4 regions of the Rhizobium sp. CFBP 13644 genome follow, and region 1 is predicted to be linked to each of the others. Evidence: predicted binding sites of a transcription regulator. Region 1 holds the regulator's gene; each other region holds the start of a gene.
The links. The regulator PhoB, encoded in region 1, activates phosphate uptake and scavenging genes when phosphate is short. The targets are predictions, from matches to a motif close to TGTCATNNANCTGTCAT.

Region 1 (7,816 bases):
ACAATTCGGCAACGCCCAGCCGCACGCGGGTGGGCAATTGCTCCGACTGGCGGAAATAGACGCCTGCGATTTCTTCGAGTGTCGAACCATCCAGCGGAACGATGCCCTGATAGGGCTGCATGCCGACGCCCTGATCAATGGTGAAGGCGAGAATACCCGCACCCAGCAGCTGTTCCGGCGATGTCTTTCCTTCAGCCGTCGCCTGCGCCAGCCGCTCCTCATCGAAACGGGCATAGGCGCGCATGTTCTGAGGCGCGGTAAAATCGGCAACCAGCAGGTCCACCGGGCCATCGCTCTTGGTCTGGACCGTGAGCTTGCCGGAAAACTTCAGCGATGTGCCAATCAGCGCGGTCAACACCACCGCTTCCGCCAGCAGGCGGGCGACAACCGGAGGATATTCATGCCGGTCCAGAATAGCGTTCAGCAGCGGCCCAACCTGCACGGCACGGCCGCGCACATCCAGCCCTCCCACCTGAAAGGGAACGACCTTGTCGTCGCCAGCGAATTCGAGGGTGTCCAGATCGACCGTCACATCTGCCATATCACTTACTCCTTGGTGCCTCAACTGCGCACAGCCACACCGCCAGATAAGGCGGCGGGCGAAACTGGCCAGCGGGCATGATGCTGTTACCGCATAGATAAACCGGCGGAGGTGAAAACGGAACCACGTCCGGCCGGGTATTGCGGTGAAACATTGATGAAAGCTGCCGATGAAGTCCGGCAGCACGTGCTTGGTGCTACAAATGGGAAGCCATGCCGGATATTCAAGCACCCCGCATGGCTTGCCTCAACGGCACCCGGTCAGATCAGATGACGCCCATGCACCAGGCAATGATGGCCTTTTGCGCGTGCAGACGGTTTTCTGCCTCATCGAACACCACAGACTGCGGGCCATCGATAACGTCGTCGGTCACCTCTTCGCCGCGGTGGGCAGGCAGGCAGTGCATGAACAGTGCATTCTCATTGGCCTTGCCCATCAGCGCGGCATTGACCTGATAGGGCTGGAAAATGTTGTGGCCGCGCGCCTTGTGCTCCTGGTTCATGGAGACCCAGGTATCGGTGATGACGCAATCGGCACCTTCGACGGCGCGCTGCGCATCATGATACAGTTTCACTTCGCCGCCATTGTTGCGCGCCCAGTTCATGAACCGGTCATGGGGTTCAGACCCCATAGGCACGGCCATGTTCATGCGGTAGCCAAAGCGGGCAGCACCTTCCACCAGCGAATGCAGCACGTTGTTGCCATCACCCGTCCAGGCAATGGTTTTGCCCTTGATCGGGCCGCGATGCTCTTCAAAGGTCAGGATATCCGCCATGATCTGGCAGGGATGCGTATCATCCGTGAGACCATTGATAACAGGCACGGTCGCATGTTCGGCAAGCTCCAGCAGACGCGAATGGTCTGTTGTGCGGATCATGATGGCATCGACGTAGCGCGACAGAACCTTTGCCGTATCGCCAATGGTTTCAGCGCGGCCAAGCTGCATTTCCGTGCCGGAGAGGAACAGCGTCTCGCCGCCCAGCTGGCGCATGCCGACATCGAAGGAAACGCGGGTACGGGTGGATGGTTTCTCGAAAATCATCGCCAGCATCTTGCCAGCCAGCGGCTTTTCCGCCGTGCCGTTCTTGGTCGCAATCTTGCGTGCGCGCGCGTCATCCAGAATGACCCGCAGGTCCTCAGAGCCGACGGCCGAAAGGTCTAGAAAATGCTTTGCTGATGCCATTTCAATACAGTCCCATCGATGGAGGTGGCGCCTTGGGCGCGCACCTCACTATGCGCATTCAGGCGCTTTTTGCGATTTTCGTCGTGAGGCTTTCTGCCGCACGTTCAATCCGGGCCAATCCTTCACGCGCTTCTTCAGCCGTGACCACAAGCGGCGGCAGGATACGAATGACGTTGTCACCTGCTGGAACACCCAGAAGATGCTCGGCGCGGATGGCGTGCAACAGTTCGGACGATGGCATCTTCGCCTTGATACCGATCAGCAGCCCCTCGCCTCGGATCTCCTCGATCACGTCGGGGTAGCGATCCTTCAACGAAGCCAGTCCCTGGCGGAATATCAATGTGACATCGCGCACATGCTCGAGGAAACCATCGGCCAGAATGATATCCAGCACCGCATTTCCGCAGGCCATCGCCAGCGGATTGCCGCCATAGGTCGTGCCGTGAACGCCAGCCGTCATGCCGGATGCAGCTTCCGCCGTTGCAAGGCAGGCGCCGAACGGAAAGCCGCCGCCAATGCCCTTGGCCACGGCCATGATATCAGGCGATACGCCGGACCATTCATAGGCAAAGAACTTGCCTGTGCGTCCAACGCCTGTCTGCACCTCATCGTAGATCAACAGCAGGCCGTGCTCTTCGCACAAAGCGCGCAGGGAACGCAGGAACTCAGGGGCAACGGGGCGAACACCGCCCTCACCCTGAATGGGCTCGATCAGCAGGGCAGCCGTTTCCGGCCCGATGGCAGCCTTCAGGGCGTCCAGATCGTTGAACGGCACCTGATCGAAGCCTTCAACCTTTGGTCCGAAACCCTCGATGTATTTTTGCTGCCCGCCAGCCGCGATGGTCGCCAGCGTGCGTCCGTGGAACGCGCCTTCGAAGGTGATGACGCGGAATTTTTCGGGATGGCCGTGGGTGTAGTGGTAGCGACGCGCCGTCTTGATCGCGCATTCCAAGGATTCCGCACCCGAATTGGTGAAGAACACCTTGTCCGCAAAAGTTGCATCCGTCAGCCGCTTGGCCAGCGTTTCCTGACCGGCAATCTCATAGAGATTGGATAGGTGCCAGACCTTCTCGACCTGACCTTTCAGTGCTTCGACCAAGTGCGGATGGCTGTGGCCAACCGATGTGACGGCCACGCCCGCACCGAAGTCCAGATATCGTTCGCCGGTCTCGGTGATGAGCCAAACGCCCTCTCCTCGCTCAAACCGCAAGGGTGCTCTGGAAAACGTATCGAACAATGGCGCTGTGTCGGCCATGGCTGTCTCACTCCTTGCGCTCGAACAGCGCTGTCAATGGGTCTTACCGGTTATCCCGTGCCTGAAAATCAAAAATGCCGCCTCGCGGCGGCTTGGGGTATCCTCTTACTGCGAGGGCACTATTGTCACTTCGCCTGAGGATGTCAACAAATGTCCTCATTTTCAGGCATTCTCAAGCTGTGGTAGGGGCTGATATGAAGCACACTAGGTGTTGCTTTTCTGACTCACAAACACAGCAAGTTGGGGAAAACCGGAAAATCGATTCCAGATGATTCTCCCGACTCTTGTCACGGAGTCTGCCGACGATTAGGTTAACTCTCAATTACTAGATCGCAAGCGGCGGACCTAGTCACCTACAATCTGGCGGATACTCTGCGCGTGGTTCACTCCACGGCATAGCAGAATGATTCTGCCTTCGCGACCAGCGGAGACACGGCATGAACTGGACTGATGAACGGGTCGAAAGACTGAAACGACTGTGGTCTGAAGGCCTCAGCGCCAGCCAGATTGCCGCCCAGCTCGGAGGCGTCAGCCGCAACGCCGTCATCGGCAAAGTCCACCGCTTGAACCTTCCTGGCCGCGCCAAGGCTGGCGGCACGGTTGCAACCGCGCGTCCCGCTGCAAAGCGTCCGGCAGCGACAACTGCACCCTCTGCTGCGGCACCCCGCGCTGCCACTTTCCAGGGCCGCGTTGCCCCTGCCCGCGCCAATACACGCGCCGCAGACGCAAACGTCCAGAAGGACGATGCGGAGACGGATGCACCACGGATTCTTGAATATGTGCCGGTCAGCAATTCCACGCTGCCGACATCGCTGCGCCTGACGCTGACGGAACTGACGGAACGCACCTGCAAGTGGCCAGTTGGCGACCCTCTGAAGGACGACTTCCACTTCTGCGGTTGTGATGCTTCTGAATCCTCGCCGTATTGCCGCTTCCACGCAAAGCTCGCTTACCAGCCAGTAAGCGAACGCCGCAGAGCCTAAGGCTTCGCATCCAGTTCGACGCAATAAAATGAGCGGGTCTTTGGCCCGCTTTTTTGTTGCGATTTTTTCGGCTTGGACAGCGCAAACATGCACAGGCGAAGGCGTCACCAAGGAGATGGCGATTGACTTGTCAGTTTGTCATCGGGGATTGAACCGGCGTACCGGTAAGGGGACTCTGGAGCCGCAAGAGCGACGGCAAGTCGCGCCATTCAGAGCCTCGGGATCATGCGGCGCTGCAGCGAAAAGCGGCGGCATGGCTGATCCCATACGCGGCAAGGGTGCGAAGCGCCTCTTGGGCTTTCGCACTCCGCGCAGCATTCGCAGCGGATGATCGCAGCCCTTCGATTGAACGGCTGCAGGATCATGGCTTCAAGCTTAGCCCTGGCGGGCCTTGCGGTTGGCATAGCGACGATCGCGTTCTGCCTTGCGGGCTGCTTCGTCTTCGACGACGCGAGCAATACGATTTTTTTCGGCCGCCTTGCGCTCATTTTCTTCAGCGTTTGCAGCAGCTTCGAGTTCAGCTGCGCGTTGCGCGGCCTCTTCTTCCAGGCGCAATTTTTCTTCGCGCTTCTGCTGGTCACGCTCGGCCTGGCGGGCTCTGCGGGCTTCGGCAACGGCAATCTGCTCGGCCTGCTTGGCTTCGAGCGTGGGAGCCGCGGCTTCCTTGGCTTCGCGATAGGCCTTCAAAAGAGCGGCCTTTGCCTCGGCAGCAGCGCCGCGACGTTCGGAAACTTCGTTATTCTTGATATTTCGAGTGTTTCTCAAATCTCTATTCCAGTTGATGCGTCATACCGATCAGGGATCAGGTTTTTTTGGCGCGTTTGGTTGGGATAACTGCGGGCTTCAAGCTGTCTTCCAGTTCTTTCGCAAGACGCGCTTCCCGCAGCCTGAGGGTCTTTTCATCACGGGCGCTCGCAATCGAGTTCAACTCATCGACCGCTTTGCCGCGGGCAAAGAACTGCGATTGCGTCGCTCCGAAAGCAATTTCGGCCTGCTTGCGGGATTTGCTGTGAGCGTCTGACATGGAATTTTCTCCTATCGCATCGCACTGAAAACCGGAATCGATTTATGGATAGAGCGATACGCATTCACGGCTCGAAGCGTATTCTTGCATATAAGAATGCAATACGTCCAAGCATGTGGCCGACTTGCGGCATAAAAAAAGGCCAGGCAACATGCCTGACCTCGGTGGTCTCAAACTTTCGACAATGCCAGTACATCCGTGGTCAAAGGAAAGTCGATACCCGTATTAAGCAGCCTGGAGATTGCAGGCAGACATCTTGCCGGACTTGTTGTCCCGCTCGAGATCGTAGGAAAGCTTCTGGCCTTCTACGATTTCGCGCATGCCTGCACGCTCAACAGCGGAAATGTGCACGAATGCATCGGCGCCGCCGTTGTCTGGCTGAATGAAGCCGAAGCCCTTGGTGGAGTTAAACCATTTTACTGTGCCTGTGGTCATAATGAACCCTTTCAAAGCATAAGTTATAAGTCACAGAACGTGAGTCCTGTGTGCGGTGTAGCGATTTTTTTGAAAGGAAGGGTTAGTTCAAAGCGCGGTGCTAATCGCGCGGTAACCAAAGCTCAGCAAGCAAAAGATCGATGACCAATACATAGAGCCTTCTGGCCACTGAGTCAAACTTTAAATTACAGAAACTTAAAATCAACACTCAGAAGCTGTGCAGGTCACGCCGGTTGCTGGCGGCTTCTAGCGGCGCTAACGCATTGATATCCATTATGCCAAATGCAAAACACCGCCCCTTTTGGGAGCGGTGCATGAGATTTTGAGACCATACGGGAGACGTTTCAGCCCCGGTGCGTTGGTCAGGCTTCCATGGAATATCCGGCGCCGCGCACGGTACGGATCACATCCTGCATGCTGGAGAAGTTGAGTGCCTTGCGCAGGCGCCCGACATGGACGTCCACCGTGCGCTCATCCACATAGATATCGTGACCCCAGACGCCATCGAGAAGCTGGGAGCGCGAGAAAACGCGGCCGGGTGACACCATGAGGAACTCGAGAAGACGAAACTCGGTTGGTCCAAGCCGCACTTCACGGGCCTTGCGGTGAACACGATGCGTTTCGCGATCCAGCTCGATATCACCGCATTTCAGCACGGAGGACAGAACCTCCGGCCGGGCGCGGCGCAACATTGCCTTAACCCGTGCCATCAGCTCAGGCGTGGAAAACGGCTTGACGACATAGTCATCCGCACCCGTGGCCAAACCACGCACGCGCTCGCTTTCTTCGCCACGTGCCGTCAACATGATGATCGGCAGTCGCTCGGTTTCCGGGCGCATTCTCAGACGACGGCAAAGCTCGATGCCGGAGACGCCTGGAAGCATCCAGTCGAGGATCAGCAGATCCGGCGTGCGTTCCTGCAAGCGGATTTCCGCTTCGTCACCCCGTGGAATGGTATCCACGTCGTAACCTTCGGATTCCAGATTGTAGCGAAGAAGAACGCTCAAGGCTTCTTCATCTTCGACAACTGCGATTTTGGGCACCATGGCTAGAGACTCCGCCAGTCGTTTAGAGAATTCACTCAGTTACGGCACCGAGCGTGTTGGAACTATCGTCCTTCGGGCGTTCGCCTTCAGGCTGGCTGCCAGTGGCCATGTAGTAGATGGTTTCAGCGATGTTGGTCGCGTGGTCACCAATGCGCTCGATGTTCTTGGCGCAGAACAGAAGATGCGTGCAGGTGGTGATGTTGCGCGGATCTTCCATCATGTAGGTCAGCAATTCGCGGAACAGCGATGTGTACATCGCGTCGATTTCCTCGTCACGTTCGCGGATGGCCTGCGCCTTTTCAACCGAACGGGTCGAATAGACATCCAGAACTTCCTTGAGCTGAACCAGAGCAAGCTCGGAGAGATGCTCGATGCCACGGGCCAGCTTGCGTGGAACGCCTGTGCCGGCAACAGCGAGAACGCGCTTGGCTGTGTTCTTGCCAAGGTCGCCAACGCGCTCTAGGTCAGCGGCGATGCGCAGCGTGCCGATAACTTCGCGAAGGTCGGCAGCCATGGGCTGGCGCTTGGCAATGGTCACGATCGCCTTGTCGCCGATTTCGCGCTCGGCGTGATCGAGAATGGTGTCGTCAGAGATGACCTTCTGCGCCAGGGCCGAGTCCGAATTGACCAGCGCACGCACAGCGTCGGCGCACATCTGTTCGGCAAGGCCACCCATTTCGGCGATCCGGCGGGTCAGGAACTTCAGCTCGTCATCATAGGCGGACATGATATGGTTTGGTGTCGGCATGTTCGAATTCTCCAGTTAGATGACGCCACCCGCCAAGCGCTCGAAGGCTCAGGCGGGGTGGCGTGGATGCTATGACACGACAGAGGGCAGGATCAGCCGAAGCGACCCATGATATAGTCCTGTGTGCGCTGGTCATCCGGGTTGGTGAACATCTTGTCGGTATCGTTTTCCTCAACCAGATGGCCGAGGTGGAACATGGCCGTGCGCTGAGACACACGCGCCGCCTGCTGCATGGAGTGCGTCACGATGACGATCGTGAAGTTGCTGCGCAGCTCGTGGATCAGCTCCTCGACCTTTGCCGTTGCGATGGGGTCAAGAGCCGAGCAGGGCTCGTCCATCAGAATGACTTCAGGCGAAACGGCGATGGCGCGGGCAATGCACAGACGCTGCTGCTGACCGCCGGACAGGCCGGTACCGGATTCGTGCAGGCGATCCTTGGCTTCGTTCCACAGGCCGGCCTTCTGCAGGCTGGCCTCGACGATCTGGTCCATATCAGCCTTGCTGCGGGCAAGGCCGTGAATGCGTGGACCATAGGCGATGTTTTCATAGATGGTCTTCGGGAACGGGTTCGGCTTCTGGAACACCATGCCGACGCGCGCGC
Region 2 (7,816 bases), 210 kb from region 1:
ATTCCAGGTGAGAATCGAAATCCAGTGAGACCCGCCCAGAGCGGGTCCACCTGTTTTCGCTGTTGCCATATGGCTTTCTAACGCAGGAATGGGTTATGCCTGTTTCTTCATCAGGAAACAGTCATAGTCATGAAATTCAGCATTGAGCAGGCGGAAGAACTGGTCTCTTCCATATTCGAGAAAAATGGCGTTCTGCCCCACAATGCGCGATCTGTTGCCCGCGCCCTCATTGCAGCAGAGGCCGCAGGGCAGGGTGGGCACGGTATCCGCAGGCTTCCGGCCTATATCAGCCAGTTGCATGTCGGCAAGGTCGATGGAAAAGCCGAACCCGTTGTGACGCTGCTTCGTCCCGCCGTTCTGTCAGTGGATGCAGCTCACGGCTATGCTTACCCGGCTATCGATGCCGCCGTTGAGCGCCTTCCGGCGATTGCCAAGGCGCAGGGCATTGCGCTTGCCGTGATTGGTCGGTCGCACCATGCTGGCGTCATGGCGCTGACGGTAGAGCGCTTCGCAGAATTGGGCCTTGTCGCTTTCATGGTCGCCAATGCACCGGCCTCCATGGCCCCTTGGGGTGGCATCAAGCCACTTTACGGTACCAACCCGATTGCTTTTGCAGCGCCGGTCGAGGGGGCTGATCCGCTGGTGATCGACCTCGCTCTGTCCAAGGTCGCACGCGGCAAGATCATGGCTGCGCGTCAGAAGGGTGAGAGCATTCCCGATGATTGGGCGCTGGATGCCAACGGGCGCCCGACCACTGACGCCGATGAAGCGATCAAAGGAACGATGGTGCCTGCGGGAGATGCCAAGGGTGCGGCACTTGCGCTGATGGTGGAGGTGATGGCCGCAGGACTGACGGGTGGCAACTTCGGTTTTGAAGCATCATCCTTGCTCGACGACACCGGCACAGCACCGTCGCTGGGTCACACCATCATCGCCATCGATCCGGCCATTGCGGGCGACCATATCTTCGCCCACCGGCTGGCCATGATGGCTGCCGAGATCGAGGGGCAGGACAATGTCCGGCTGCCGGGCCGCCGCAGCCAGGGCCTTCGCAGGCAGTCGCTGGAGCAGGGCATCGTCATTGACGATGATATGATGACCCAGATCCGGGCGCTCTGATTTTTGGCCGGAGCGGATGTGCTCATTCAGCAGCGCGGCGAAAGCCGCGCCTGATGTCTCCAGCGCGCCGCTATTGTCGATTGTCGTGACGTCGAAGTCACCGCAGACATCGAGCGAACTGCGCTGGAGCCGAAGAAGAATCTCTTCCCGGCTCTCGCGGCCCCGGCTTTCGAGCCGCGCGGCCAGAACATCCAGCCGTGCCACGACATTCACCACCTTCATGGTGGTGAAAACCGATTTGAACTGACTAAGGGCGGAGCGGGAACCGTTGGCAATAACGGTTTCGCCCCGCGCAAGCCGCTCCTTGACCAAAGTCGGTATGCCGTAGCTCAGGCCATGCGCCTGCCAGGACACGCAAAACTCTCTTGAAGCCAACCGGCGCGCAAATTCGGCCTCGCTGACAGCATCATGGTTTTCCCCGCCCGCATCATGGCTTCGGGTAATGACGCGGCGGGCGAAATGGATGCCATCATGCTTTTCGAAACGGCGCGCGGCGAAGTCCATCAGCGTGTCTTTTCCCGCACCGCTCGGTCCGACCACGACAATCATGACGCCGGGGCGCTTGGAAATATCACTCATGCAACGCGCCTGCCTTGCCGCCACACACCCCTGACAACGGGCACATCTTCGTCGCGATGAACGCGGATGATATCGGCGCGCAGACCGGTGGCAATGCGGCCGCGATCCGATAGCCCGACCGTGCGGGCAGGGGTTGCCGTCACCATCGAAAGCGCCTTTGGAAGCGTCATGCCATCGACCTGATCGGCGAGAAGGAACGGCGCATAGAGAAGGCTGAATGGCACGTAATCCGAAGACAGAACGTCGAGAACGTCGAGTTCGGCCAGATCGCGTGCGGCAATATTGCCGGAATGGGATTTCCCGCGCACAATGTTGGGTGCGCCCATCAGCACGCTCATGCCTGCCCCATGCGATGCCTTGGCCGCTTCGACACTGGTCGGAAACTCGGCGAGCTTCACGCCGTGGCTGATCGCCTCATCGACATGGGCATGCGTTGCATCGTCATGGCTGGCAATGGTGATGCCGCGCTTGAGGCATTGCTCAGAGAGATAGTCGCGATGTTTGCTGGAATATTTCGCCGATGCCGCGACGCGACGATCTATGAAGGCCTTGAAGACCTCATCGCTGAGGCCACGCTTCTTCTGATAAAAGACGATATACTGGTCCATGGTCTGGAACTGGCGCTGGCCCGGAGAGTGGTCCATGAGCGAAATCAGCTTCACCTGAGGGTCGTTTTCGAAGTCTTCGAAATGCTCAAGAACGTCTGATGAGGCGACCTCGCAGCGAAGGTGCAGAAGATGGTCGGCGCGCAGGCGGTTCTCGCTCTGCGCCTTTTCGATGGCATCGGCCATCTCGCGCATCTCGCCGCGTGCAAAGCCGCCATCCTCGTCGGAACCCAGGCGAAGGCAATCGAATACGGTGGTGATGCCGGATGATGCGACCTGCGCGTCATGGGCCTGAATAGCCGCCGTCTTGTTCCACGTCACACCCGGACGCGGCGAATAGTGCTGCTCCAGATGGTCGGTGTGTAGTTCCACAAGCCCGGCAATGAGGTAATCACCTTCGAAATTCTCACCAAGATGGGATGACCCAGCGCTGATATCGGAAATCAGCCCGTCTTTGACCAGCACGGAGCCTTCAATAATCTCGTTATCGAGCACGATGCGTGCATTGCTGAAAACCTGCTCGGTCATGGGAATACTTCTTTCTGGACGGAATTCTGGTGTTCATTTGCGTTCAAAAGCGGCAACCATGTGTGAACGCGGAACGGTTGGCCGCGTGCCGGCTCAACAAACAGGCCAAGGCCCGATATAGGCAGCAAACGATTGGTGAAATCGGAAAATTCGGCGTTGAGAACCTCAGACATATGCGCACGGTTCGATACGTCCACGGGTCCTGTCAGTGTCATGTGGAAGCGGAAATCGTCCATGACATGCGGATAGCCCCAATCCACCAGATTGCGCCTCTGGCTCTCGCTCAGATCCTGCGGCCTGCGCCTTGCGATATCAGCGTCGGAGAGGGGGGCGCGGAAGGACTCGAAATGCGTTACCACGTCAGCCGCAAAATTCTGGAGCGGCTGGTGCGTTTCGTCTGGCACGATTGCGAAGAATGGCCCGAGATTGCCGATGACGACTTTCGGAATATCGAAGGCATGACGGCTGCGGACAAAACGCTCCAGAGCTGCGAGAAGCTCATCCTCGTTGCGATCATCAGCAAGGCTAAACGGCGCTTTCAGCGTCGCGTGAAATCCATAGCGTCGCGGCTCTGCGGTTATTTCGGCATGGTCGCTGTGGTCGTTATGGATGGTGTCGGTAAAGGCATCACGCCCGAGCCAGCGGGAGGCTTTGCGGCTTAGCGCATCGTTTTCGGCGGGGGTAAAATAGATCGCGTAGCGCACTCAATCGCACTTTCAGCTATCCGCAGTGACGGAACTGTTGAGGTCATACGCCCTTGCCATGCAAGGCCGCAAGGGCCAACTAGCCCTTTCGCGTGACGGAATGATGATGGGCTACCGGAATTTTCCACCTGCCAAGACGTTTGCTGGGGTCGAAATAGCGAGGAAACGCAACCGTTACCAGCATACATGCAACAGCGATGAAACTTCTTCAAGCTTTGCACGTTATATCTGCACAGTCATCACCAACCGAAGGAGTAAAGGCTAATGGAAATCGAAGTTATTATTGCGCTTTTCTTCGCTGTATTTGCCACGTCAAGCGTCGCTTGTGCCTATTGGTTTGGTGAGCGTCGCGGTATTTAAGCTCATGGATCGCAAAAATTATTTGGATCGTTAAAAGCGCTGGAACCTTGAAGGTCCAGCGCTTTTTTATTGGATGGCTAGTGCGCTGCCGACATGTCGCCGAGCACTTCCTTCGAAGCAACTGTTGAATCAGCATTCAACTTGTAAACCATCGGCACGCCTGTCGCGAGATTGAGCTTCAGGATCTCTTCCTTGCTCAACTTGTCCAGCACCATTACCAGCGAACGCAACGAGTTTCCGTGTGCCGCGACCAGAACGGTTTCGCCTGTCAAAACGCGGGGCAAAATCTCGGTCAGGTAGTAGGGCCAGACGCGGGCGCCCGTGTCACGCAGGCTTTCGCCGCCTGGAGGTGGAATGTCATAGGACCGGCGCCAGATATGAACCTGATCTTCGCCCCACTTTTCGCGGGCATCATCCTTGTTCAAGCCGGAAAGATCGCCGTAGTCACGCTCGTTCAGCGCTTCGTCGCGAATGGTTTCGAGGTCTGACTGACCGACATTATCCAGAACCATCTGGCAGGTTCTCTGGGCGCGGATCAGCGACGATGTATAGGCAACGTCGAATTTGATGCCGTAATCTGCAAGCGCCTTGCCGCCGGCATTAGCTTCCTGAACGCCAAGTTCCGTCAGGTCCGGGTCGCGCCAGCCGGTAAACAGGTTTTTCAGGTTCCAGTCACTTTGGCCGTGACGAACGAGGACGAGTGTTCCGCTCATATCGATTGCTCTCCCAGAGGTTGATTATGTGGCGTCAGCCAGACCGAGAACGTCCAGCATGGAATAAAGACCGGGCTTTTGATCCCTGGCCCAAAGGGCTGCAGAAATCGCGCCGCGTGCGAATATGGAGCGGTCGGCGGCGTGGTGGGTGAGCGTAACCTGCTCACCTTCGCCTGCAAAAATAACGGAATGGTCACCAACGACAGAACCGCCGCGCAATGTTGCAAAACCGATTGTGCCGGTCTCGCGCGCGCCGGTATGTCCGTCACGTACGCGAACCGAATTAGTCGAGAGGTCGATATCACGACCCTGCGCTGCCGCCTCTCCCAGAAGGAGAGCGGTGCCGGAGGGAGCATCGACCTTATGCTTGTGGTGCATTTCCAGGATTTCGATATCCCAGTTTTTGCCATCGAGAGCCCGTGCGGCCTGCTTGGTCAGGACACCGAGAAGATTGACGCCAAGGCTCATATTGCCAGATTTGACCACTCGGGCATGACGGGCGGCTGCCTCGAAGCGTGCCTCGTCCTCATTTGAGCAGCCTGTCGTTCCGATAACGTGGACAATGCGTGCCTGTGCGGAAAGCGTTGCAAATTCTACGCTGCTCTTCGGAGACGTGAAATCGATCACACCATCTGCATGAAGGAAAGCCGCAAGCGCATCGCTTGTGACTGGAATACCGATAGGACCTAGCCCGGACAATTCGCCCGCGTCGCGCCCAATGAAGGGCGAGCTTTCACGCTCGACGGCTGCATGAAGTTCGACGCCCGGAGTTTCATGGATCACCCGGATAAGGGTCTGGCCCATGCGCCCGGCCGCGCCAACGACCACCAGTTTCATGACATTGTCGCTCATCGGGTCCTACCGTTGGTTCAAAGGGCGCGAACGCCCGTCGCCTGAAGATTGTTGAGACGAGCGTAAAGACCATCTTCCCGACGCGCAAGCGTCTTATGATCGCCCTCTTCCACGACAAGGCCTTCGTTCATCACGACGATCTTGTCAGCCTTGACTACGGTCGAAAGGCGGTGCGCAATGACGATGACAGTGCGACCGGACATTGCCGTGTCGAGGGCCTTCTGGACAACGGCCTCCGACTCGGTATCGAGCGCAGAGGTAGCCTCATCCAGAAGAAGGATAGGGGCGTTACGCACCAGAGCACGCGCAATCGACAGACGCTGACGCTGGCCACCGGATAGCGACATGCCGTTTTCGCCAATGGGTGTGTCATAGCCCTGCGGCTGCGCGAGAATGAAGTCATGCGCATAGGCAAGCCTTGCTGCCTCTTCGATTTCGGCATCGGTTGCTTCAGGCCGTCCATAGCGAATGTTGTCGCGGATGCTTCCTTCGAAAAGGTAAGGCTGCTGCGAGACATAAGCGAGGTTCTGGCGTACCGAATGTGTGGTGACGTCAGCAATATCCTGCCCATCGACGAGGATCGAGCCGCTGCTCGGATCGTAAAAACGGGGAATAAGATTGATGATCGTCGATTTGCCCGCACCAGACGGTCCCACCAGAGCCGTTGTTTTGCCACCCTCCGCGATGAAACTCACGCCTTTGAGGATCGGCCCGCCTTCCTTGTAGGAAAATACGACATCCCGCAGTTCCACCGTCGCCACCGAGACCGCCAACGGCTGCGCGTTTGGCTTCTGTCTCTGGACAGGCTCCATGTCGAGAATTTCGTAGATCATCTGGGCATTGACGACCGCACGTTCCAGTGAAATCTGCACACGGGCAAGACGACGTGCCGGGTCATAGGCCAGCAGAAGCGCCGTCACAAAGGCAAAGAAAGCACCGGGGGGAACGTTATCGTAAATGGCGCGGTAGGCGGCATAGGCCAGAACGCCAGATACGGCCAGACCGGCAATCGTTTCCGTCAAGGGCGCGCTTTTTTCGGTCAGCCGGGCAATGCGGTTCGCGCGCCATTCCGCCGAGTCGATCACCTTGTCGACGCGCTCTTCCAGCTGCTTTTCCATTGTGAAGGCTTTGACGATGGCGATGCCTTGCAGCGTTTCCTGCATGGCGCCCAAAACGCGGCTGTTGAGAACAACGGCATCACGCGTAACCTGTCGCAGACGCTTGGAAATATAGCGAAGCCCAAGAACGAGCGGTGGAACGATGAAGACGATGACGATGGACAGAACCGGGTCTTTGACGATCATCACGATTACGAGCGCAATGAAGGTCAGAAGGTCGCGGGCAACCGTTGTGACGGTGATGTTCATGACATCCCTGATACCGCCGATATTCTGGCTTACCTGAGCTGCCAGATGGGCGGAGCGGGATTCGCTGAGATACCCAACCGACAAAGTCATGAGGTGGGCATATAGCCGCTTCTGATAGCGCGCAACGATGTTGTTGCCGATTTTCGACAGCGCCACGGATTGGCCATATGTCGCAATGCCGCGAATGAAGAAAGCCGCGAAAATGGATGCGCAGATGATCCAGACCAAATCGGCCCGTCGGTTGACGAAGGCCTCGTTGATGATCGAATCCATGATCCAGGCGGTGAACGCCGTCGTGCCGGCAACGGTCAGCAGGCAGAAAATCGCAAATGCATAGCCCGGAATATGATCACGGGCATTTTCGGCGAAAATGCGCTTCAGGACTGACGTGATCGTATCGGTATCAACAAGTTGCCGTTTTTTGGCAGTCTTCAAGTGTTCATCCACCTTAAGCTGTTGCAGCGGACACGCCGCCTATTCAATCGGCGTCTATAGCCACTCAAGCCGGTTTTGACCAGTGCTGACGTTTTATCAGGCCTGCCAGCGCCTGCCGTCCAGTGTCAGGCCGAAGTCAGATGGCGTGCGGGCATAGGCTGAAAGTCCCGCCAGCGCTGCCTGCGGATGGGTGACGACATGGGTGGGAATGCTGCGCATCAGCGCCTTGTGCGGTGCCTTGTCTTCGAAAGCCGCCCGGAACTCCGGCAATCTCAAGGCGGGAATGATTTTCTGGGATATGCCACCGGCCAGATACACCCCGCCACGCGCCATGAAGATCAATGCCATATCGCCAGCGATGCGCCCAAGATAGGTGCTGAACAGCGAAAGCGTTTCCTGCGCTTGGCGGTCTTCGCCGCTGAGGCCCTTTGCAGTGACGTCCGCAGGATCGGAAAAGACGGGCGTGACGCCATCGGCAAGGCAGATAGCACGATAAAGATTGACGAGACCGCGACCACACAGGATCTGCTCACCCGCAATACGGCCTTCAATAG
Region 3 (7,816 bases), on a different contig from region 1:
ACGAGGAGCTTTGCTTCCGCTGGTATGAAAGCCTTCGCCGTCTCGGCCTCGATATCGATTTCGTTCGCCCGGGCGATAGTCTCGAGGGCTATGCGCTTGTCGTCGTTCCCTGCATGACGGAGGTTGATGTCGCCACCGAAGCAGCTCTTTCCAAGGCCACCGGTCACATCGTGATCGGCGCACGGACCGGCTCTCGTGACCGCAATTTCGTGATCCCGAAAAACCTGCCACCCGGCCCGCTCGGCCAACGCACCGGCAACCGCGTCATTCAGGTTTCAACCCTGCGGCCCGGTCTTTCCGACGCCGTTTCAGGCGCTGTATCCGGTGCGGCGATCCGTTGGCGCGAAACGGTGCAGACCTCGGCAGAGGTGCTGGCGCGTTTTACAAATGGCGATCCGGCGCTGACGCAAAGCGGCAATATGCTCTATCTCGCCTGCTGGGCCGATGAGGAACTGCTTTCAAGCGTGCTTGCGCTGGCCGCGAAAAAGGCTGGCCTCGAAACCATTGAATTGCCGGATACCATCCGTATCCGTCGCCGCGGCAACCTCACCTTTGCCTTCAACTATGGCGCCGAGGCGTGGACGGTTCCCGAAGGCGCGAAGATTGTGCTGGGAGAGAGCGTTCTGGAGCCGCAGGCCGTTTCCATCTGGACGAAATAACGAACATCTGAGAGCCCGCAAACATCATTACGGGCTCTCACACTTTACGCTGCCGGGTTGCGCAGCAAGCGCAACGCGTTGATCGTGACCAGAACGGTGGCGCCGGTATCTGCAAGGATCGCGGGCCATAGGCCTGTGATGCCGAGAATGGTCGTGACCAGAAACACGGCTTTCAGACCAAGCGATATGGCGATGTTCTGCCTGATATTGCGCATAGTGCGTTTGGAAAGCGCGATCATGTGCGCCACGTCGCTGACGCGGCCATGCAGAATAGCGGCATAGGCCGTTTCCAGCGCCACATCCGTGCCGCCACCCATGGCAATGCCGATATCAGCCGCCGCAAGTGCCGGTGCATCATTGATGCCATCGCCAACCTTGCCGACCACATAGCCTTCAGCCTTCAATTCGCCAACAATCCGCTGCTTGTCCTCCGGCATCAGCTCCGCACGAACCTCGATGCCAAGTGTCTGGCCGATGGCATCCGCCGTGCGCTTGTTATCGCCTGTTAGCATGATGATCTTGACGCCGCTCTCCTTCAGCATCGCCAGACCCTGCACGGCGTCAGTACGAGGCTCATCCCGCATGGCGATGGCACCGGCCAGCTGTCCGCCTGCAATCAGAACAGAGACCGTCTTGCCTTCATCGTTCAATGCGGAGATCGTCTTCAGATGCTGTTGCGGGATGGCAATCAGATCATTGGCAGCTTTTGGCGAACCGAGAAAAATCTCCCTCCCCTCGACAACAGCCGTCACGCCCTTGCCACCCAATGCCTTGGCATCCGTGGCGGATGGAATGGTGATGCCATCTTGCTTGGCCTTTGCGAGAATGGAGAGCGCAAGCGGATGGCTTGAACCTGTCTCGAGTGCGGCTGCCAGACGCAGAATGTCGGCCTGAGCAAACGCGAACGGCACGATATCGGTGACGACAGGCTTTCCTTCGGTCAGGGTACCCGTCTTATCCAGCGCAACGGCGGTCAGCTTGCCAAGCCCTTCCAGCACCGCGCCGCCTTTCATGAGAAGGCCGCGCCTTGCACCTGAAGACAGGGATGCGGCGATGGCGGCAGGTGTCGAGATAACCAGTGCGCAGGGGCACCCGATCAACAGAATGGCCAGCCCCTTGTAGATCCATTCATTCCAGTCACCGCCAAGAAACAAGGGCGGGAGGATGGCTACGAGGGCTGCGATGGCAACGACCGCTGGCGTGTAATAGGTAGAAAAGCGGTCGATGAAACGCTCGGTCGGCGCTTTCTTCTCCTGCGCTTCCTCCACGAGCTTCACGACACGGGCAATGGTGTTGTCCTCAGCCGTGGCTGTTACCCGAACGCGCAGAGCAGCATTGCCGTTGACCGTGCCAGCGAAGACGAGATCATCAGGCCCCTTGTTAACCGGCACGCTTTCGCCGGTCATAGGCGCTTCGTCCACCGCACTTTCACCTGAAAGAATAACGCCATCTGCCGAGATGCGGTCGCCGGGGCGAACGAGAATGACGGAGCCGATCGCAAGGGTCTCAGCCTTCACTTCACGCGTCTGCCCCATTTCTTCCAGAAATGCCGTCTTTGGAACGAGTGCGGCGAGCGACTTGATGCTGTCTCGCGCCTTGCCCGCAGCCACGCCTTCCAGCAGCTCACCCACCAGAAACAGAAAGACAACCGCTGCCGCCTCTTCCGTGGCGTTGATGGCGAGCGCCCCTATCGCCGCAATCGTCATCAGCATTTCAATAGAAAACGGCGTTCCGGCACGAGCAGCCATGAAGGCCCGGCGCGCAATCGGCACCAGACCAACCAGCATCGCCAGCGTAAAGGCATAAAGCTGAATGGCCGGAAACAGATGCCCGACACCATAGGCCACAGCAAGCGTCACGCCTGCCAGAATGGTTGCGCGACCCTTCTTGCTGTTCCACCAGGGTCCGGTGGAAGGCCCATGATCGTGACCGTGCAAGCCCTCGACCGATGCCTGTTCTGGCTTCTGGTGTTCGTGATGGTCATGGGAGCAGGCGGGGCCGTGTTCATGCGGAGCATCAGGCTTTGCGGCGGCACCAGATGGGATTTGCGTCGCGTCATAACCGAGGCCCGTCACTTGTCTGCCGATCGCGGCCAGATCGCTTGTCGGATCATGGCTGACGGTCATGGTGCCTGATGTGACGGAGACGGAGACATCTTCGACGCCCGACAAGCGGCGCACCGCTGTGTCGATCTTGGCTGCGCAGGATGCGCAGTCCATTCCCTCTACCCGAAATCTGGTCTGCAATGACGCGCTCATATCGTGTTTCCCTTGTTCACGACACCAGTGCTACGACCTACAGCCACTAGAGCTGCAAGAGGAAAATTCCGAGATCGGCATCTTTCTGATAAAAAGAAGGCAGGGCGATAAACGGTACGCCACCCTAGCCCGCGCAAATTCATTTCCGTAACGCCGCTTTGCAGGCAATCTTTGCCCCTTGCCTACCGGCTATTTCATGCCATATGCTCGATCTGTTCTCAGGGCGGGGTGCAATTCCCCACCGGCGGTATCGGGATTTTTCCCGGAGCCCGCGAGCGCTTCCGGCCTGGCCGGAAGGTCAGCAGATCCGGTGAGATGCCGGAGCCGACGGTATAGTCCGGATGGAAGAGAACAAGGTGGCATCTCCTGCACGCAGCGGGGGAGCGTTGCGTTGTTCGCCCAAGGGAGATTTGGCGTTTTGAAAAAACGCGAAAGTGCTGGCAACGGCATAACCCTTGAAAGGCAAGACATGACTATTTCTAAAATTGAAGAGGCGGTGGCAGCCATTGCGCGCGGTGACATGGTCATCGTGGTGGATGATGAGGACCGCGAAAACGAGGGCGACATTATCGTCGCCTCCGACAGCATAACCGCCGAGCAGGTTGCTTTCATGATGAACCACGCCCGTGGCTTGATCTGTGTTGCCATGCCCGGCGAACGGCTGGATGAGCTGGATATTCCACTGATGGTGCCGCGCAACACGGAGTTCCACAAAACGGCCTTTACCGTTTCTGTGGACTATATTCCGGGCACCACGACAGGCATTTCGGCCAGCGACCGTGCCAACACGGTTCGTGCGCTGATATCGGCTGACGCAAAACCTGACGATTTTGCCCGGCCTGGCCACATCTTTCCGCTGCGCGCCAATCCCCTCGGCGTCCTCGGCCGCACCGGGCATACGGAAGCAGCGGTCGATCTGTGCCGCCTTGCGGGCAGGTTCCCGAGCGGCACGATCTGCGAAGTGGCCAATGATGATGGGACCATGGCACGGCTGCCTCAACTCAAGGTGTTTGCGGCACGCCACGGGCTTCACCTCGTCACGATCAAGGATCTTGTCGACTATCTGACCGAAAGGGAGCCGGCAGAGTTGTTGGAAATGGCTGTCGCCTGAGCGCACAAGGCTGCATGACGAACAAAAAATGCGCCTCACCGGGCGCATTTTTCGTTTCAAACCATCGAAATATCAGTTCGGATAGCGTGAGGCGTACCAGGCCTTGAACAGCGCATACTGATTTTCCAGCTGGCGGCGCTGCGAAGCGCTGAGTTCGTCGCTCTCGTTGAAATGCAGCGAATATTCCTCGGCACCATTCAGCACCATCAGATATTTGTAGTGAAGCACCAGATCCGGGCCTTCATCATAGGACGACAGCACGGTGAGAGCTTCTTCGAGCTCAAGCGCCTCACGGCGCGCCGCGGCATCGCCCTTGGCGGCTTTTTCGCACAGCGAAACGAGGTGGAGAACCTCACGTGGCAGCGCGTTGCCGATGCCGGTGATGGCACCGCCTGCGCCGCAATTGACGAAACCGTGGTAGACGCCGGTATCCACACCCACCATCAAGGTCAGGTCATCATCGCCTGCGGTGATGTTTTCTGCCGCATAGGTCATATCCGCCTTGCCGCCAAATTCCTTGAAGCCGATCAGGTTGGAATAGCGCGACCGCAGGTCAAAGAACAGATCGGCGCGGGTGGCGAAACCGTAATAGGGGCTGTTGTAGATGACCGCAGGCAGGCCGTTTGCAGCTTCGAGAATGGCCGAGAAATGCGCCTTCTGCGCGGAAGAAGACGAGCCGCGCGACAGAACGCGCGGAATGACCATCAAGCCCTTTGCGCCAACCTTTGCGGCATGGGCTGCATGGCTGACCGCCGATTGGGTGTTGATGGCACCGGTGCCGACAATCACGGGAATGCCCGCTTCGGCAAGCCGACGCACACCTTCCTGGCGCTGCTCATCGCTCAGAAGCGGCCAATCGCCCATCGATCCGCAATAGACAACCGCAGACATGCCAGCCGCGATCAATTCCTTGCCTGTCTTTACCAGGCCGTCGAAGTCCGGTGTCCGGTCCGGGTTGCACGGCGTCATGAGAGCGGGGATGCAGCCGGAGAAGATCGTATCTGCCATGTGTTCAGCCTCGTTTAAACTCAGGCGCGAGCGCCCTATTCATCATGGATAAATGAATTATCACAGGACATCAGCTCTGTCGACAAATAAAATACAAAAGGCGTGAGCACGAGTAAGGTGCTTCGTCATGACCACAGAACGCAGGATTTAAAGCGGCATGTTGGTGGTCTGGCGCGTATCGGCAGCGATATAGGAGCGGATCTGCTGGACGATCTGGTCAGCATGGGCCACGGCGATGCGGTCTGCTTTCTCGATATCACGCTCGATGATGGCGGCGATCATATCCTCATGCTCCGTAACATAGTGGCGCGGCAGGACATCATTGAACGATGAATAATAGAGACGCAGAATGCGTCTGCCCTCATCCAGCAGACGGGTGAACAATTCCGTGTAATGGCGGTTGCGCCCAGCAAGTGCGATGGCCACGTGGAAGTCTCGGTTGGTGGAAATCATGCCAAGTACATCGCGCTCGTTGACGGCGCTTTCGAAAGCCGCCTGAGACGACAGGATGAGCGGAATATCCGCCTCTTCGTGCCGGGCCGCCGCAAGCCGCGTGGTGACCCGGTACATCAGCGTCAAGGCATCGAAAAATTCCGGCAGGCCAAGAAAGTCGATCTGGGACACGATCGTGGCGCGGTTGGTGAGCGTCGTGATCAGGCCCTCGGAAGACAGCTTGACCAGAGCCTCACGGATGGGCGTTCTGGAAAGCTCGAAACGTTCGGAAAGCTGCACCTCGTCAATGGGGCTTCCGGGGGCGAGCTTCAGTTCGATGATCTCGTTGCGCAGCGTTTCATAGACGGTGGAAACACCAAAACCCCGGCGGTGGGTCTGCTTTTCCCTGTCATCAAGTTTTTCTTTCGCAGCCATCTGCCCTGCACCCCGCAACCCTGTCGATGATGTTCACTTACGATATTAGCCGGGATAACAAAACGCCTAAAAAAGAGTGCCTGCCTTTGCATTTCCACCAGTTTCCACTGTCGCGCCTGCTATTGTGACAGTTTTATGACAGAAATCAGTTGCGGCTAATGTTTGAAAGTGATCATGAAGAACGTGGCGATTCATGATCGCCCAAAATCAGTTCATGGTAGGGAGGAAATTCCATGAAAGCCGTCTTCACTTCGGTCACCGTTGCCACATCTGCACTGCTGATGGCGTCCAGCGCCATGGCCGCCACGGAAATTCAATGGTGGCATGCCATGACTGGCGCCAACAATGAGGTTGTCGAGCAGCTTTCAAAGGAATTCAACGAAAGCCAGAAGGATTACAAGGTCCTGCCGGTCTTCAAGGGAACCTACCCGGAAACGCTGAATGCGGGCATTGCCGCCTTCCGCGCCAAGCAGCCTCCAGCCATCATTCAGGTGTTTGATGCAGGCAGCGGCGTGATGATGGGCGCGCAGGGTGCCATCGTTCCCGTGGCGGAGGTTCTGGAAAAAGCCGGTCTGACCTTCAACAAGGCGGACTATCTGCCAGGAATCGTCTCCTATTATTCCAAGCCTGACGGCACCATGCTGTCCTTCCCCTACAACTCCTCTTCGCCGATTATGTACTACAACAAGGACATCTTCAAAAAGGCCGGGCTGGACGCTGAGAACCCGCCAAAGACATGGCCTGCCGTGTTTGAAGCCGCAAAGAAGATCAAGTCCAGCGGTGCAGCGCCTTGCGGCTTTACCTCAACATGGCTGACCTGGATCCAGACCGAAAACTTTGCCGCCTGGAACAACCTGTCCTATGGCAGCAATGAAAATGGTCTTGCCGGAACAGACGTCAAGCTGGCCTTCAATTCCGAGCCATTCGTCAAGCATTTCCAGGCCATTGCCGATCTGGCCAAGGATGGCACATTCCGTTACGGCGGCAGAACATCCGAAGCAAAGCAGCTGTTCACATCAAGCGAATGCGGCATTCTCACGGAATCTTCGGGCGGCCTTGGCGATATCGTCAAGAGCGGCATGAATTACGGCATCGGCCAGCTGCCTTATTACGAAGGCGAAGGACGCCCGCAGAACACGATACCGGGCGGCGCGAGCCTCTGGGTCTTCGGCGGCAAATCCGACGATGAGTATAAGGGCACGGCGGCGTTCTTCCAGTTCCTGTCGCAGACCAAGATCCAGTCTCGCCTGCATCAGGTTTCGGGCTATATGCCGGTTACGCTGGCCGCCTATGAAGACACCAAGGCATCGGGCTTTTATGGCAAGAACCCGGCCCGCGAAACGCCGCTTCTCCAGATGATGGGCAAGCCGCCGACAGCAAACTCCAAGGGTGTTCGTCTGGTTAACCTGCCGCAGGTCCGCGATATCATGAACGAAGAGTTCGAGACGATGCTTGCGGGCAAGCAGGATGCCAAGGCAGCGCTTGATAAGGCTGTCGAGCGCGGCAATGCGGCCATTCAGCAGGCCGTTGGCCGATAACCAACCTGGCTGCTGGTGCTTAAAGGTGCTGGCAGCCATGATACCATTGCGGTGTGCACTGCGCGGCACCGCCTGACTACACAAGCATCCGACTATTGTGAGACATCCGACATGACCTGTCGGATGCTCTAAAGGAGCCCGCCTTTGCAAAGCGTCGTCTTTCCCAACAAGATACTGCCCTATTTTCTGGTCGCCCCGCAAATCGTGCTGACCGTGGTGTTTTTCTTCTGGCCGGCCAGTCAGGCACTGTATCAATCTGCCATGAGCGAGGACCCCTTCGGTCTGCAGAGCCGCTTTGTCGGCTTTGACAATTTCTCCGCCATTCTGTCTGATCCGAATTATCTGCGCGCCTTGCAGGTCACCGTCGTCTTCAGC
Region 4 (7,816 bases), on a different contig from region 1:
CGTGGACCGGCTGACAGCGGTGCTGGCGGGGATGAAGGACACCGCCATCGTGTATATTGGCCGCTCCGATGCCATCATGCAGGTTCTGGAACCGCGCGTCGTGCATCTGGACCTGATCAAAACCTAAAGGGTTTACGGCGGCAGGCTGTTTTCCTCCGATGCAATTGAAGAGGCCGGGGCGATGGTATCGCCCCGGCCTTTATTGTTCTCGCAGTTGAGCTTTCACTCCGCTGCCGGTGTCGTCAGACGGCGATCTTGCCGCCACCGGCCTTGGTGATCGCAACGACTGCCGGGCGAACCGGCATGTTGTCCTTGAAATCCGGCCAGCGCGTGGAAAGGTCTTCGTAATAGGATGGGCGGCCATGGCCCGACCAGTCTTCGCCGCCATCACCCGGATGCTGAACAGCCACGAAGGCGGTTTCATCATCGGGGGTGAAGAGCGGGCCGCACATTTCAGCGCCAACGGGGACGCGGAAGAACAGCTTTGAGGTGGCGCGGGCTTCGCCTTCCGTATCGACTGCCCAGAGACCGTCGGTGCGGCCTGTCTGCTTGTTGTTGTTGCCGTCTGTCGAGACCCAGAGACGACCGGCAGCATCGACTGCACAATTGTCCGGCATGCCGAACCAGCCATTCTTGGTGGTCTCGGTGGAGAAGGTAGCACCAACAGCTGCAACGGAAGGATCGCCGCACTTCAGCAGCACTTCCCACTTGCCGAAGGTAGCAGTGAAATCGCCGTCGTTTTCGGCAATCTCGATAATGTGGCCAAAGGCGTTTTCTGCGCGCGGGTTGGCCGCATTGACCTGATCTGCCTTGCGCTTGGTGTTGTTGGTCAACATGACGTAGACCTTGCCGTTGACGCCATTCGGCTGAACGTCTTCGGGGCGGTCCATCTTGGTGGCGCCCAGAACGTCACCTGCACGGCGGCATTCGATCAGAACATCTGCCTGGCTGGCGAAACCGTTTTCAGCGGTGAGGGGGCCCTGACCGTGGATCAGTGGCAGCCATTGCATGGTGCCGTCTTCGTTGAACTTGGCGACGTGCAGTGTGCCCTTGTCCAGCAGGTTCATGTTGGCCGCACGGTCGTTTGCGTTGAACGTACCTTCGGTCACGAACTTGTAGACATAGTCGAAGCGTTCGTCATCACCGAGATAGAAGACGACCTTGCCGTTCTTGGCAACGATCGATTCGGCACCCTCATGCTTTGTGCGACCGAGTGAGGTGCGCTTTTTCGGCGTAGACGTTGGGTCCATGGCATCGACTTCGACAATCCAGCCGAAGCGGTTCGGCTCGTTCGGCTCTTTCGAAAGATCGAAGCGGTCGTAGAAATTGCCCCACTCATAGCCGCCCTCTGGCACGCCATAACGCTTGTAGTTGGCGGCTTCCTTGTGGCCTTCAGGCAGTTTGCCGGAGAAGTAGCCGTGGAAGTTTTCTTCCGCCATGATGTATGTGCCCCAGGGCGTTACGCCGCCGGCACAGTTGTTCAGGGTGCCGATGGCGCGGGTGCCTGTGGCGTCTGCCGATGTTTTCAGGCGATCATGGCCTGCGGCAGGGCCGGTGATTTCCATAGGCGTGTTGGTGGTGATGCGGCGGTTGTACTTACCGTCAGTCACGACCTTCCACTTGCCATCGACCTTGCGGATTTCGACGATGGTGCCGCCATGGGCTGCCATTTCGACATCCACCTGCTCCTTGCTGAGCGCGCCCTGCTTGATCTTGCCATCCACGACCTTGACGAGGCCCGGGAACATCAAATGAGGGTTGGTGTATTCGTGATTGACGACGAGCAGGCCGTGCTCGCTCGACCCGTCGAGCGGAATGAAGCCGACATAGTCGTTATTGTAGCCAAACTGCTTGCTCTGAGCCTCAGCGGTCTGCTTGGTCGGATCGAATTCGGGCGCGCCTGGCAGCACCGCATCGCCCCAGCGCAGCAGGATATCGGCGTCATAGCCTTCAGCCACGTGGTGGGTGGCATCGACGCCAGCTTCCACCTCGGTGAAGTTGAAGGCGGAGCCGCCCTTGCTCTGGGCGCGGGCTTCATCGGCGGTGATCAGGGCGACAGGGCTGATGGTCGCGGCAATGGCCGAAACGGCAAGCGAGCCCTGCAGAAAATTGCGACGTGAGAAGCGCTGGCTGATGATTTCGCCCATTGTGGGGTTGGCACTTGCGTTGTGGCCGTCACCATCTGCGTCTTCTAGCTGGGTAGTCGGGAATATCTTCTGGGGACAGTGCTCGTTCATCGGTTAGCCTCTTTGTTAAAACGCGCCCCTAGTCTGGAGCCGTTCTAACCTAGAGTTACAACATTACAGGTTTGCGACATTGCAGGCTTTCGCCGTGGATATCTGGCCGGGCATGTGTTCGACACGGCTGTCAGGCTCCGCGTCTCTCCCCGGAAACGCGATGTCGCTGACGGCAAACCAACGATGTTTGTTGTGGTAGGAAAAGGTTAGAGTTTCAGCGGCGTCGATTTGACGGCTTTGGCAGTGGACTCGACCAGCTGCGGTGCAGCCACATGCGTGGTGCCCAGTGGTGCGATGGCGGCAATCAGCAAAAGCGCGAGGATGGTGACGATGACGAACACAGTCCAGTTTTCGCGTTTTTCTTTAACGGTATTCCCACTCCAGTCATATGCCATAGCGATCCTCGCCCTTTTAAGTACATTATGATGAAAGATTACAACGTTAGAGTGCCGTAGTATGGTTAATCAAAGGTTAACAGCTCTGTCAATTCCCTTTTATACTGGAGCGCAGATTTGCGATTGCCATGTGGAAATGTTCAGCGGCGATGCGCAAAAGGCAACTCTTGCGCGCATCGCATCAACTGCGGATGAGGGGTGTTGTCAGCCTCAGGCGCCAGCCAGCAGTGCCAGCGCCTGTTCGTGCACTGCCTTGCTTCCGGCGGCGATGATGCGGCCCGCGGCTTCCGGCCTTCCGCCATCCCAATTGGTAATGATGCCGCCAGCCTGCTCGATGATGGGAATGAGCGCGCCGACATCGTAGGGTTTCAGGCCCGATTCAATGACGAGATCGACATGGCCGCCGGCCAGTAGAGCGTAGGCGTAGCAATCCACACCATAGCGGAACAGGCGGACCTTTTCTTCCACCGCGCCGTAAAGCCTTGCTTCATCCGGTGTGAAGATATGCGGCGATGTGGTGAAGAGGATGGCGTCCGAGAGGGATTGGCAATTGCGTGTCTTGATCTGCCTGTCGCCGCCGGGGCCGAAGTACCATGCGTTTTCGCCATCGGCAAAATACCGTTCGCCGGTGAAGGGCTGATCCATGACGCCCATGACGGCGCGACCTGACGATTGAAAGCCGATCAATGTTCCCCAGACGGGCAGGCCCGAAATGAAGGCGCGGGTGCCATCGATGGGGTCTATGACCCAGACATGCTCCCGGTCCGTGCCGACGCTGCCATGTTCTTCGCCCAGAATGCCGTGGTCGGGGAAATGCTCGGTGATCAGGCTGCGGATCGCCGTTTCGGCTGCCTGATCGCCCTCTGTCACCGGATCGTAGCCGCCATCCTGCTTGTTGGCAACGGCGATGCCGGTGCGAAACCGGGGCAGGGTCTCGGCCTTGGCGGCATCGGCAAGACGAAAGAAGAAGTCGCGATCTGGCAGCATCATTTTCCTCGGCAATGGGAGCAATTGGCTCATTGCATAACCCGGCAAGGCCGCTTCGTCCACATGGGGTTGAAGCCATGCTGTGCACGCGTCTTGTGCGTTGCGGCCTAAAATAATGGCAAAGCAGCAAAAATCAGCACAAAATATAAGCAAATCAAAATATGCTTGACAATTGTGCAGTTCTTGCTAGTGTCTTCTCACAGTCTTTGACTGTAAATACCCTCCTTGGGTGTTTCCTCCCTAGACTTGACCGCGCCAAGGCGCGGTTTTTTTTGGCCGTGTCACGGCGGTGGTCAACGTTGGAGGGTTGGGCTGCGGCCTATTCGGCGGCAAATGCCATGTCGATGGCGTATTCGGATACGAACATCGCCATCTGGCGCATGAAGCTATCGAGCGCCGCTTGTACCGCGAAGAAGTCCGGTGTTTTCATAAGAGTCTTCTCGTCCACATAAAGCGACCGGCTAACCTCGATCTGCAGGGCATGCAGTGAGCGGACGGGGCGTCCGTAATGTTCGGTGATGAAGCCGCCAGCATAGGGCTTGTTGCACACGGCGGTGAAGCCAAGCTCTTCCAGAACATAGAGGGCGGCGCGGGAGATTTCTGCAGATGCGCTGGTGCCGAAGCGGTCGCCGATGATGATATCTGGGCGGACATTGGAATTGGCAAGGCGGATATTACCGGGCATCGAATGGCAATCGATCAGCACCGCCATGCCGAAATTGGCATGGGTGCGCGAAACCAGCTTTCGCAGGCAGGCGTGATAGGGCTTGTAGATGCTCTCGATGCGCTCAATGCCCTCATCGACGGTGAGGCGGCGCGCATAGATATCCATGTTCTCTGCCACGATGCGTGGCACCGTGCCAAGCCCGCCTGCCACCCGCATGGAGCCGATATTGGCGTAGGATGGGAGCGGGCCATCGAACATGCGCGGATCAAGCTCATAGGGCTCGCGGTTCACGTCCAGAAAAGCACGGGGAAAATTGGCCTTGAGCATCGGCGCGCCAAGATCGACCGCGCCTGAAAACAGCTCATCGACGAAATGATCTTCCGAGCGGCGGATCTCATAAGCATCGAGGCGGGATGATTCGAGGAAGGAAATGGGGTAGCAGCGGCCGCTATGAGGAGAGTTGAATACAAACGGAATGCTGTGAACGGCCGGTTCGTGCACTTCGAAGAGTTCGTACTCGCCCGTTACCCAGTCCATTCCGCCCCGTTTACCATGTCATAATTCTGCCAGAAGCTTCATGTTGCCAGTTAAGGCAGAGCAAGTCCATACTGTGCATCAGTCGTCCAAGCCACGATTCTGCCGTTCACATCATATTTACTGAACATGCGGTATGATCAGGGTAAGGTATTCCCAGAAATCCAGAAGCTACGGTCATTTAAATGGTACAGAAAATTCTTCTCGCAGAAGATGACAATGATATGCGCCGCTTTCTCGTGAAGGCGCTTGAGAAAGCCGGTTACAAGGTTTCCTCCTTCGATAACGGCGCAAGCGCCTATGACCGGCTTCGTGAGGAGCCTTTCTCGCTTCTGCTCACCGACATCGTGATGCCGGAAATGGACGGGATCGAGCTTGCCCGCCGCGCAACCGAACTCGACCCTGACCTCAAGGTCATGTTCATCACCGGTTTTGCAGCCGTTGCGCTCAACGCTGATTCGAAAGCACCGAAGGACGCAAAGGTCCTTTCCAAGCCATTTCACCTTCGCGACCTCGTCGACGAAGTGAACAAACTCCTTGTGGCATAAGGCTTCGCATAAACCTTTCACAAAACTGAAAAAAAGCAGTTGACGCTTCATCCAGTTTCGTGATTTATGCGCCGCAACGGAGGGCGTGTAGCTCAGCGGGAGAGCACTACGTTGACATCGTAGGGGTCACAGGTTCAATCCCTGTCACGCCCACCATCCAGTTTCAAAAAGGCTTTCGGGAAACCGAAAGCCTTTTTTGGTTTTGGTGCGTGCGCACCCGAGTTGGAGCGTTTGCACCAGCATTAAACCTGCAGGCCTGACACAATCATCACCCTTGCTTTTTACCTGTGGTATAGGTGGCCTCTATCCGCACAAGGAATACAGCCATGGCTAAAATCAAACTGATCGTTCTCGCCGCCTACAAGGCCGACGACGAGGGCAACATGGTCGAGGCATTCGAGCCAAGGCAAATGCCAACGGAAGAGCGCGCCGTGCGTGAGGGCAAGGCCCTCTCAAGCCAGTATGACGGCGTTCTGGCCTGGGCGCGCGATGCAGACCCCGACATGGGCGAATACGGCCCTCCGGTGATTATCTACCAGCACGGCGAAATTCCCGATATTGGATGATACTTGCTCGGGGCGGGGTTGCGCGGGCCGATTCGATCTTGGCTGCCCCTGCATCCGTCGTAGGCACTCAGATTGCTTTCGAACGCCTCAATGAAAGCAGCCGCCCAGTGTTAACCGGACGGCTGCAAATGGTGGTAAGCGTATTTAGGCGACTATCTGCCACCAGGTCTTTCTGACGCAGCACGACCGCCGCAGCGCGAGCCGTCGCTGGCCCTATCGCTGGCATAGTTACAAGCCGCGTTTGCAATGCTTCCGAACGACAGAAGTGCAAGAATGGCAACAGAAAGAATTTTCATGAAATGATCCTTCATGCGCCGGATTGGCGCAATGCAGGAAGCGTTGCAGCTCACTTAAATAGCAAGTGCTAAATTAAAATATTCGAACCTTTATTGGGCTAGACTATGATTTAAACTATGGCGATCGTTATTATAGGATTGATCTATTGTTTGAACTTGCAGGACACTACGATCACCGAAATGCCCGGCACGTCAGGGCTTTTAGGTGTTGCGTAACTTTTGATTGTCTTCAACGGAAAGGAAAAGACGCGATCAGGCGTTCCAGCACTTCGTCTGACGGTACGGCAGGGGCGAACTCTGACGAGTGCATGTCAATCTCTCCAGCCAGTACATTTTGAAACAAAAATGGGCCGGAGAATTTTTTCCCTCTTTGTGCTTCGTAGTCCTTGAACTTGAAGCCATCGCCCTTGATCTTGCCGGTGGGGAAAATGCGGCAGGATGGTACGCCATAGGCGTCTGACACGATCAGACCATGCAGGCTGCTGGTGACTACGAATTCGCTTCCCGCGATCTGCTCACAGACGTCCTTGGGATCACTGCGCAGATCAAGAACTTTCCAGTTCTTTGGAAGATCATTTTCGAATGTCGACGTGAATTTTTGGTGGGTCGCGAAATGGGGCACCACCAGCACTTTGCATGTTTTATCTTTCGGGCCGGCCCAGATTTTGGGTAGCAATATGGCCGGGTCACCTAAAGCCAATGCATCGCCATTTGGCACCCGTGCGGCAGACAATGGGCCTCGCACAGCGTGGTAGCGAAGTCTTTGGGGCCATTCATCGGCGGAATCCGAGGACATGAACCCGCTTCCCCAAACGGCAAGTTCCCTCCAGGGACGTCTTTGCCAGAAATATGGCCTGCGCCGCTTGCGCCAATAGGCATCGATAATGCTTCCAATTCCGATGAGATCGGCTTGAGAATGTCCAACATATTTGACATCGACGCCAAATATCTCGGGCAGCATGAAATGCATCAGATTGTCACCAAAATTCTCGGTGCTTTGGCCAAATTTTCCAGCAATGGGCGCCGCGTAAACGTTGACTGTCCTCATATGGCTTTACTTTACTCCCCTATCTGCAGCCATAGATGCTGCTAATATAAGCGAAGCAAAATACTATATTTTATATATAAGGCCAGCCTTTATGAGGAATTTTCTATGAATCAGGCTGTGGACGGCCAACGGATGATGGGGCTGTGGCTGGCTGAAGCTTAGCTCTCGATCTTCTCCACCACCAATGTCCGCCCGTGGGCGGACGCTATGCGCACGCGGGTGCCGGCGGGGAGGTCGGTGCCTTGGACGGGCCACCAGGTGTCATCCAGCCGGATGCGGCCTCGGCTTTCGGCGATGGGTTCCTGCAGGGTTGCGGTGCGGCCTACGAGGCTGGCTTCGCGCTGGTTGAGGAAGGGCTCGTCGGTTTTGGCGTGGTTGCGGCCGTAATAGCGGCGTCCAAGGAGCGCGAAGGCGATGGAGAGCAGGGCAAACAGCAGCAGTTGAACATGCCAGCTCCACAGAGCCGTATCCCAGAGCGCCAGCGACACCGCGCCGATGACGAGCGCGGCGGCGCCGATCCAGATGAGGAACACGCCGG

Region 2: IFT53_RS04355 (DUF1045 domain-containing protein) is a predicted target of PhoB. The motif match lies at 3,628-3,644, and genes of this name have one in related genera.
Region 3: ugpB (sn-glycerol-3-phosphate ABC transporter substrate-binding protein UgpB) is a predicted target of PhoB. The motif match lies at 6,028-6,044, and genes of this name have one in related genera.
Region 4: IFT53_RS05530 (PhoX family protein) is a predicted target of PhoB. The motif match lies at 2,300-2,316, and genes of this name have one in related genera.

Annotation. Positions count from the first base shown of each region.
Region 1 covers NZ_JACYVF010000001.1:703,046-710,861, forward strand. The annotation lists gene IFT53_RS03310 (Hsp33 family molecular chaperone) at 1-541, opposite strand, end outside; gene argF (ornithine carbamoyltransferase) at 807-1,724, opposite strand; gene IFT53_RS03320 (aspartate aminotransferase family protein) at 1,783-2,979, opposite strand; gene IFT53_RS03325 (GcrA family cell cycle regulator) at 3,417-3,962, shown strand; gene IFT53_RS03330 (DUF6481 family protein) at 4,338-4,727, opposite strand; gene IFT53_RS03335 (hypothetical protein) at 4,765-4,986, opposite strand; gene IFT53_RS03340 (cold-shock protein) at 5,212-5,421, opposite strand; gene phoB (phosphate regulon transcriptional regulator PhoB) at 5,784-6,467, opposite strand; gene phoU (phosphate signaling complex protein PhoU) at 6,499-7,215, opposite strand; gene pstB (phosphate ABC transporter ATP-binding protein PstB) at 7,308-7,816, opposite strand, start outside.
Region 2 covers NZ_JACYVF010000001.1:908,883-916,698, reverse strand. The annotation lists gene IFT53_RS04375 (TonB family protein) at 1-28, shown strand, start outside; gene IFT53_RS04370 (Ldh family oxidoreductase) at 130-1,119, shown strand; partial or broken gene phnN (phosphonate metabolism protein/1,5-bisphosphokinase (PRPP-forming) PhnN) at 1,132-1,698, opposite strand; gene IFT53_RS04360 (alpha-D-ribose 1-methylphosphonate 5-triphosphate diphosphatase) at 1,695-2,831, opposite strand; gene IFT53_RS04355 (DUF1045 domain-containing protein) at 2,828-3,535, opposite strand; gene IFT53_RS04350 (2,3-bisphosphoglycerate-dependent phosphoglycerate mutase) at 3,973-4,608, opposite strand; gene dapB (4-hydroxy-tetrahydrodipicolinate reductase) at 4,633-5,460, opposite strand; gene IFT53_RS04340 (ABC transporter ATP-binding protein) at 5,478-7,262, opposite strand; gene IFT53_RS04335 (glucokinase) at 7,359-7,816, opposite strand, start outside.
Region 3 covers NZ_JACYVF010000006.1:114,648-122,463, forward strand. The annotation lists gene IFT53_RS15845 (beta-galactosidase) at 1-659, shown strand, start outside; gene IFT53_RS15850 (heavy metal translocating P-type ATPase) at 704-2,917, opposite strand; FMN riboswitch at 3,128-3,274, shown strand; gene ribB (3,4-dihydroxy-2-butanone-4-phosphate synthase) at 3,387-4,028, shown strand; gene IFT53_RS15860 (dihydrodipicolinate synthase family protein) at 4,101-5,036, opposite strand; gene IFT53_RS15865 (GntR family transcriptional regulator) at 5,184-5,903, opposite strand; gene ugpB (sn-glycerol-3-phosphate ABC transporter substrate-binding protein UgpB) at 6,137-7,441, shown strand; gene ugpA (sn-glycerol-3-phosphate ABC transporter permease UgpA) at 7,586-7,816, shown strand, end outside.
Region 4 covers NZ_JACYVF010000002.1:98,610-106,425, forward strand. The annotation lists gene IFT53_RS05525 (ABC transporter ATP-binding protein/permease) at 1-127, shown strand, start outside; gene IFT53_RS05530 (PhoX family protein) at 243-2,237, opposite strand; gene IFT53_RS05535 (hypothetical protein) at 2,444-2,632, opposite strand; gene hisN (histidinol-phosphatase) at 2,843-3,619, opposite strand; gene IFT53_RS05545 (N-formylglutamate amidohydrolase) at 3,939-4,823, opposite strand; gene cpdR (cell cycle two-component system response regulator CpdR) at 5,006-5,368, shown strand; tRNA gene IFT53_RS05555 (tRNA-Val) at 5,450-5,524, shown strand; gene IFT53_RS05560 (hypothetical protein) at 5,695-5,934, shown strand; gene IFT53_RS05565 (polysaccharide pyruvyl transferase family protein) at 6,460-7,200, opposite strand; gene IFT53_RS05570 (NfeD family protein) at 7,437-7,816, opposite strand, start outside.